One region of the Terrabacter sp. AAH1 genome, then DNA from elsewhere that is predicted to be linked to it. Evidence: predicted binding sites of a transcription regulator. Region 1 holds the regulator's gene; each other region holds the start of a gene.
The links. The regulator LexA, encoded in region 1, represses DNA repair genes until DNA is damaged. The targets are predictions, from matches to a motif close to TCGAACANNTGTTCGA.
Positions count from the first base shown of each region.

Region 2: ACXR8F_RS11025 (DUF6504 family protein) is a predicted target of LexA. The motif match lies at 621-636, and genes of this name have one in related genera.
Region 3: ACXR8F_RS21165 (alpha-ketoglutarate-dependent dioxygenase AlkB) is a predicted target of LexA. The motif match lies at 1,160-1,175, and genes of this name have one in related genera.

Region 1 covers NZ_JBTJJV010000007.1:45,446-47,701, reverse strand. The annotation lists gene ACXR8F_RS12570 (LysM peptidoglycan-binding domain-containing protein) at 1-403, opposite strand, end outside; gene lexA (transcriptional repressor LexA) at 656-1,354, shown strand; gene ACXR8F_RS12560 (hypothetical protein) at 1,416-2,256, shown strand, end outside.
Region 2 covers NZ_JBTJJV010000005.1:268,333-270,588, forward strand. The annotation lists gene ACXR8F_RS11020 (phosphatidylinositol-specific phospholipase C/glycerophosphodiester phosphodiesterase family protein) at 1-491, opposite strand, end outside; gene ACXR8F_RS11025 (DUF6504 family protein) at 751-1,155, shown strand; gene ACXR8F_RS11030 (SAV_6107 family HEPN domain-containing protein) at 1,189-1,656, shown strand; gene ACXR8F_RS11035 (DNA polymerase III subunit alpha) at 1,662-2,256, shown strand, end outside.
Region 3 covers NZ_JBTJJV010000024.1:4,695-6,950, reverse strand. The annotation lists gene ACXR8F_RS21175 (isoprenyl transferase) at 1-298, opposite strand, end outside; gene recO (DNA repair protein RecO) at 336-1,064, opposite strand; gene ACXR8F_RS21165 (alpha-ketoglutarate-dependent dioxygenase AlkB) at 1,198-1,848, shown strand; gene ACXR8F_RS21160 (maleylpyruvate isomerase family mycothiol-dependent enzyme) at 1,867-2,256, shown strand, end outside.

The DNA of each region.
Region 1 (2,256 bases):
GCTGCTGCCCCACGTGGATCTCGGTGGTGCTGAGGCTGTTGGCGACCTGGAGCTCGACGACGCCGTCGGTGACGGGCAGCTGCGGGAGCTCGCGGGCCGCGATGCCCGACAAGGTCTGGCCCGCGGTGACGGTGACGGTACGGGGCTCGCCCGAGGCCGAGGCGAGCTGGCCGGCGAGCCCGACGGCGAGCAGGGAGACGACTGCGGCGACGAGCAGGGCGACCACGAGGCGGCCGAACCGGGTCAGGCGCAGCGGCGGCTGGGCTGCACGGGCTGCACGGGCGGCACGGGCTGCACGGGCTGCGTCGCGCCCGGTCGGCACGAGGACGAGCTGCGGGCGTGCGGCGGGCCGCGGCTCGCTGGTCTGCTGCTGACGAACGGCCTCGAGGACGATGGCGCTCATGGTGACCTCCCCTTGCTGCTGATCTGGCGAACACGTGTTCGATAGAACGTCTGTACGATTTGTAGCACGTATGTTCGAGGAAGTCGAGACACGCATCGAACAGGTGTTTGGCAACTGTGTTCGAACCTCGTTACTCTTTCCTCACACCACACACCTCACCAGCCACCACTGACACTGGGTCCCGAGCGGTTTCCCGAGCCGCTTGCGACCCGCGTTCAGCAGACGGTCTGACGAGCCGACGAAGGGGACACCATGGGCGTGACCGAGCTTCCCGACCGCGAGACCGGCGACGGGCTGACCGTGCGTCAGCGGCGAGTGCTCGAGGTGATCCGCAACTCCGTCGACCGCCGGGGCTACCCGCCGAGCATGCGCGAGATCGGCGACGCCGTCGGCCTCGCAAGCCCCTCGAGCGTCTCCCACCAGCTCAACGCCCTCGTGACCAAGGGCTACCTGCGACGTGACCCCAACCGGCCGCGCGCCCTCGAGATCGTCTCGCCCGACGCGACGGCGGAGGAGGCCGGCAGCCGCAGCGGCACCCATTACGACACCGAGACCGACTCGGGCGACGCCCGCCCCGAGGCCTCCTACGTCCCCGTCCTCGGGCAGATCGCCGCCGGCGTCCCGATCACGGCCGAGGAGGTCGTCGAGGACGTCTTCCCGCTGCCCAAGCAGCTCGTCGGCGAGGGCGACCTCTTCCTGCTCAAGGTCAACGGCGACTCCATGGTCGACGCGGCGATCTGCGACGGCGACTGGGTCGTCGTGCGCCAGCAGCAGCACGCCGAGAACGGCGACGTCGTCGCGGCGATGCTCGACAACGAGGCCACGGTGAAGACCTTCAAGCGCGTCGACGGCCATGTCTGGCTCATGCCGCACAACGAGGACTTCTCCCCCATCGACGGTGACCACGCGACGATCCTGGGCAAGGTCACCGCCGTCCTGCGCCGCATCTGACGGGCCGCCGGGGCTGCGTCCGACAGGCGCATCGCCCCGGCCCACGCCAGACTCTGGAGACGTGAGTCCTGCAGAGGAGACCACCATGGCCGCCGGGCGCACCCGCGATGTCGTCTACACCTACCGCTACCTGCGTGGCGCGATGATCGCACTCCTGCTCATGCTGCTGCTCTCGGTCGGCTACCAGTGGTGGTGGGAGACCGACCACAGCTGCTGGCTCGGGTCGATCAGCGCGTACTACTACACGCCCGCGCGCACGGTCTTCGTCGGCTCCCTCTGTGCGCTCGGGGCCAGCCTCATCGCCTACAAGGGGCACTCGTCCGAGGAGGACGTATTGCTCAACTTCTCGGGCTTCATGGCGTTCGTCGTCGCCATGGTCCCGACGGTGCCCGACTTCGGCTGCGGACCCAACGCCTACACCCAGACGCCCGCCGAGATCGCGGCGGCGGTGCGCAACAACATCTGGTCGCTCGTCGTCGTCGCGGCCATCGGTGCCGTCATCGTGGCGGCCCTGAAACGGGGCGCCATGGTGCGCGACGCCGCCGCGCGCCCCACTGCGCGCTCGGTGGTCGTGACCCTGGCCTGCGCCGGTGTCCTCCTCGTCGAGCTGGCCCTCTTCCTCGTCCTGCGCGACCGCTTCATCGCGCTGAGCCACGGCATCGCGGCGGCCACGATGGTGGCCGGCGTCATCGCCGTCATGGTGCTGAGCGCGCTGCGCACCGAGGAGCGGCACCGGGCCGTCGGTGACGACTCCGGTCGCGGTTACCGCCGCATCTACCTCGCCATCGCCGTCGCGCTCACGGCCGCCCTCGCCGCGACGGTCGTCGCGGCGCTGACCGTGACGGGCTTCGCCCACCTCGTCCTCGTCGCCGAGGTCGTCGTCATCGTGCTCTTCGCGACGT
Region 2 (2,256 bases), on a different contig from region 1:
ACGGCCCGGTGCTGCACCCGGCCCTGGCGGAAGGCGGTCACCAGCTCGGGGTACGCCGACAGCTGGCGCTCGATCACCGGCCAGGTGGCGCTGCCGTCCGACTTGACGTCGATGAGCAGGCGCAGCTTGCCGTTCCAGCCGGGGTAGATCGACCCGCCGTTGGCGCGGAACCGCTTCGCGAGCGGGTCGAGGTAGTGGCTGCGGAGGGTGCGGGTCAGGTCCGGGCCGTCGTGGCCGAGGTAGAGCTCACCGTCGACGAGCCAGACGTCGGCCTCGACCGAGGTGAAGCCGTGGTCCAGCGCATCGGCGAGCGGGCGCGCGTGCTCGTAGTCGTTGTGGGCGTGGGCCCGCTCGAGGGGTTGGGCGGTGGCACGGTGCGGGTTGCCGGTGGCCTCGAGGGCGGTCGCCGTGGAGGGGCTGCTCGTCGTGGCGAGGACGGCGGTGACGAGCAGGGTCGGGGTGAGGGTGATGAGGAAACGTCCGAGTCTCATGGACCCACCCTGTTCGCCCGTTCCGGTCGTCGGCCGACGCGAGGGTGAACGGCAGGCGACGGTTGTGGTCGTGACGCGGTTCCGGTCGTTCTTGACACGCTGTCGGCGCCGGGGGTTACGCTCTTCCCATCGAACAAGTGTTCGAACTTTGTTGGTTTCGTCAGTCAAGTCGTCGGTTGGTTGTCGGGCTGCTCGTGTGGGGCGCGGGTGGCTCGGGTCGTGATGTCCGGCCCGACGTGTCCGAGGGAGACGTGTCGTGGTGCGCAGGTTCAGTGACTCCGTCCAGGTGAGGGTCCGGAGAAGAGGGCAGGAGTGGGAGACCGCCCGCGAGGTCGGTCCGGAGAAGGGTGGCGAGAAGGACGCGAAGGCGCTCGGGTCCCCGGCGGGGACGGCGCCGGAGGCGTTCATCTGGCGCGGTCGCCTCTACGTCGTGCGCAGCGTCCTCGCCCAGTGGCGTGAGCGGCGCGCCTGGTGGCGCGATGCGCTCGAGGCCGACGAGGCGCAGGTGCGGCCCGGCGAGACGCTGGTCGCTGCGGCGTCCGAGCAGCACGTCTGGCGGGTCGAGGCGAGCCCGGGGTGGTCCTTCGCCCCCGGGGTCTACGACCTCGCCCACGACGAGTCCCCGAGGGGCGACCAGTGGTCGCTCGTCCGGGTCTCCGACTGAGCCGACATGAGACGAGAGAGGAGAGCCACCACCATGACCACCACCCACGACCTGCGACGTCCACCCATCTCGGCCGCCGTGCTCGACCTGCTCGAGCGGGGCCGCGCGACCCTCGAGTCCGCGTGCCGCACGAGCGATGCGTCCGAGCGCTACCGCGACTCCCACCTCGGTGCCCTGCGGGCTGCGGCTGCCCTCGTCGCCGCCCGCACCGTCCCGTCACCCCGATCCCGGCCGCGCAGCGTCTGGCAGGTCCTGCCCGGGGTGGCTCCCGAGCTGGGGGAGTGGGCCGCCTTCTTCGCCGCCTGCTCGGCCCACCGGTCGGTCATCGACCGTGGCGGTCACATCAGCGCCCGCGAGGCCGACGACCTGCTGCGCCAGGCCGAGATGTTCCTCGAGATCGTCCAGGACCTCCTCGGGGTCCCGGCGACGATCCCGCTGCCGCAGTCGATCACCCCCGTCTCGCCCGCCCCCGTCCCGAGGAGCCGGGCGAACACCGCGTGAGCAGCATGACCACCACCTCTTCCACCACCACTCACGGCTTCGTCCACCTGCACGTCGCGTCGGGCTACTCCATGCGCTACGGCACGGCCAAGCCGCACCAGCTCGTCGAGCGAGCCGCGGCCTTCGGGCAGCCGGCCCTCGCGCTGACCGACCGCGACGGGCTCTACGGCGCGGTGAAGTTCGTGCGCTCCTGCATGGAGCACGACATCGCCCCGATCCTCGGCGTCGACCTCGCCCTCGGGCCGGAGCGCCCCGAGCGGCAGCGTCCCGTGCGCACCCCCGTCCGAGGTGGGGCGCTCGTGGACCCCCGACTGCCTCGCGTCACGGTGCTGGCCCGGGGGAGCGCCACCGGTCTCGCACCCGGGGAGGGCTGGGGCGCCCTCTGTCGGCTCGTCACCGCCACCCACCTGCGTGGCGAGCGCGGCAACCCGGTCACCACCGCGAGCCTCGTCGCCGAGCACGCGCGCTCGGCGGACGACGGCGGGCCCTCCCGGCTCGTCGTGCTGCTCGGCCCCGACTCCGACGTCGGGCGCGAGGTGCTCGCCAAGCGACGCGACCGGGCCAGGGCCGCGCTGGAGCGCTGGGTCGCGCTGCTGCCGC
Region 3 (2,256 bases), on a different contig from region 1:
GCCGGATGACGTCGCGGTTGAATCCCATGAGGAAGCGCACCTCCTCGGGCGACCGGCGCCAGTTCTCCGTCGAGAACGCGTATGCCGACAGGTGCGTGACGCCGACCTCGACGGCCCCAGCGACGACGTCGAGCAGCGACGCCTCCCCCGCCTCGTGGCCCTTGGTGCGCGGCAGCCCCCGCTGGTTGGCCCACCGTCCGTTGCCGTCCATGACGATCGCCACGTGCTTGGGGAGCAGCTCGGCGGGGATCGAGGGCGGCGTGGCGCCGGACGGGTGCGGGAACGGCTTGGCGTACATGGGTCTCCGGATCGGTGAAGTCGGGTTCGATTGCGGCTCAGGCACGCTCGACCAGGCGCAGCGAACGCAGACCACGCTCGATGTGCCACTGCAGAAAGGCGGAGACCATGCCGTTGCCCTGACGACGATGCCGTTCGTCGCTCGCGTCGGCAACCTCCCAGTCGCCGGCGAGCAGGGAGGCGAGCAGCTCGAAGGTCTCGGGCGCGGGTGCGCTCGACCCGGGCGGACGGCATACGGAACAGACGGCCCCGCCCGACTGCACGTTGAAGGCACGGTGCGGCCCGCTCGCGCCGCAGCGCGCGCAGTCGACGAAGCTCGGCGCCCAGCCGGCGACGGCGAGCGAGCGCAGCAGGTAGGCGTCGAGGACGAGCCCCGGGTCGTGCGCCCGCTCGGCGAGCGACCGCAACGCACCGGCGAGGAGCAGGTACTGCTGGGTCTGCGGCTCGTGCTCCTCGGTGAGCTGGAGCGCGGTCTCGAGCATCGAGGTCGCGCACGTGTAGGCGGTGTAGTCGCGGGCGATCGCGTTGCCGTAGGGGGCGAGAGTCTCGACCTGGGTGACGGTGTCGAGGTTGCGACCCTCGTAGCACTGGACGTCGACGACCATGCCGGGCTCGAGCCGCGACCCGAAGCGCGACTTCGTGCGGCGTACGCCCTTGGCCACCGCGCGCACCCGCCCGCGCGTGCGCGTGAGCATCGTGATGATGCGGTCGGCCTCACCCAGCTTGTGGGTGCGCAGGACGATCGCCTCGTCACGGTAGAGGGGCATGCGGCCATTCTCCCCCGCCGCCCGTGGTGCGCCGCACCGCACGCGCCGTCGCCTCCGGAAAGCACGGCGAAGGCGCTCGAGACAGACCGCGTCAGTCGAACACGCGTTCGAGGTTTCGGGTTATCGTGGGGGCATGGACCTCGCTCTCCAGGGTTCGCTGCTCGACCTCAGCGACGCGATGACGCTGCGGGCCGTCGGCACCGGACTCACCCGCCACCACCTCGCGCGCGGCGCGTGGGTCGACGTGCGCCCGGGCTGGCTCGCCGCCGGTGACGAGCTCTTCACCGCCCTGCTGCGCGACGTCCCCTGGCACGCCGAGCGGCGACAGATGTACGACTCCGTGGTCGACGTGCCGAGACTGACCAAGTTCTACGCCGGCGGCGAGCAGCTCCCCCACCCGCTGCTCGACGAGGCGCGCGACGCCCTCAGCGCGCACTACGCCGCCGAGCTCGGCGAGCCGTTCGTCACCGCCGGGCTGTGCCTCTACCGCGACGGCCGCGACAGCGTCGCCTGGCACGGCGACCGCATCGGCCGGTCGCGCGACAGCGACACGATGATCGCGATCCTGTCACTGGGGTCGCCCCGCACCTTGGCGCTGCGCCCGCGCGACGGCGGAGCCATCCCCGGGTCGACGACAAAGAGCTTGCGCTACCCCCTCGGACATGGTGACCTCGTGGTGATGGGTGGCTCGTGCCAGCGCACGTGGGACCATTCGGTGCCCAAGACGTCCGACCCCATGGGACCACGCATCTCGGTGCAGTTCCGTGTAGCCGGCGTCCGCTGACACCAAGGAGATTCCCGTATGCCGTCCAGCCGCTCAGGTGGCCCCCTTCCCTTCCTCGACCATCTCGCGGCCGACTCGGCGCGGTTCCGCGCCGCCCTCGCCGAGGCGCCCGCCGACGTGCGTGTGCCGACCTGCCCCGACTGGGACGCCGACGACCTGCTCTGGCACCTCGCCGAGGTGCAGTGGTTCTGGGGCGAGATCGCCGAACGGGGTCTCACCGACCCGGCCGAGCTCGACGCGATGGACTCCGACCGCGAGGAGCGCCCTGCCGACCGTGCCGGCCTGCTCGCCTTCTACGACCGGTCGAGCGAACGCCTCCACCGCCTCCTGTCCGAGCTGCCTCCCGAGACCCCGCTGTGGATGTGGGCCGACGACAAGACCGCGGGCTACATCCGGCGCCGGCAGGCC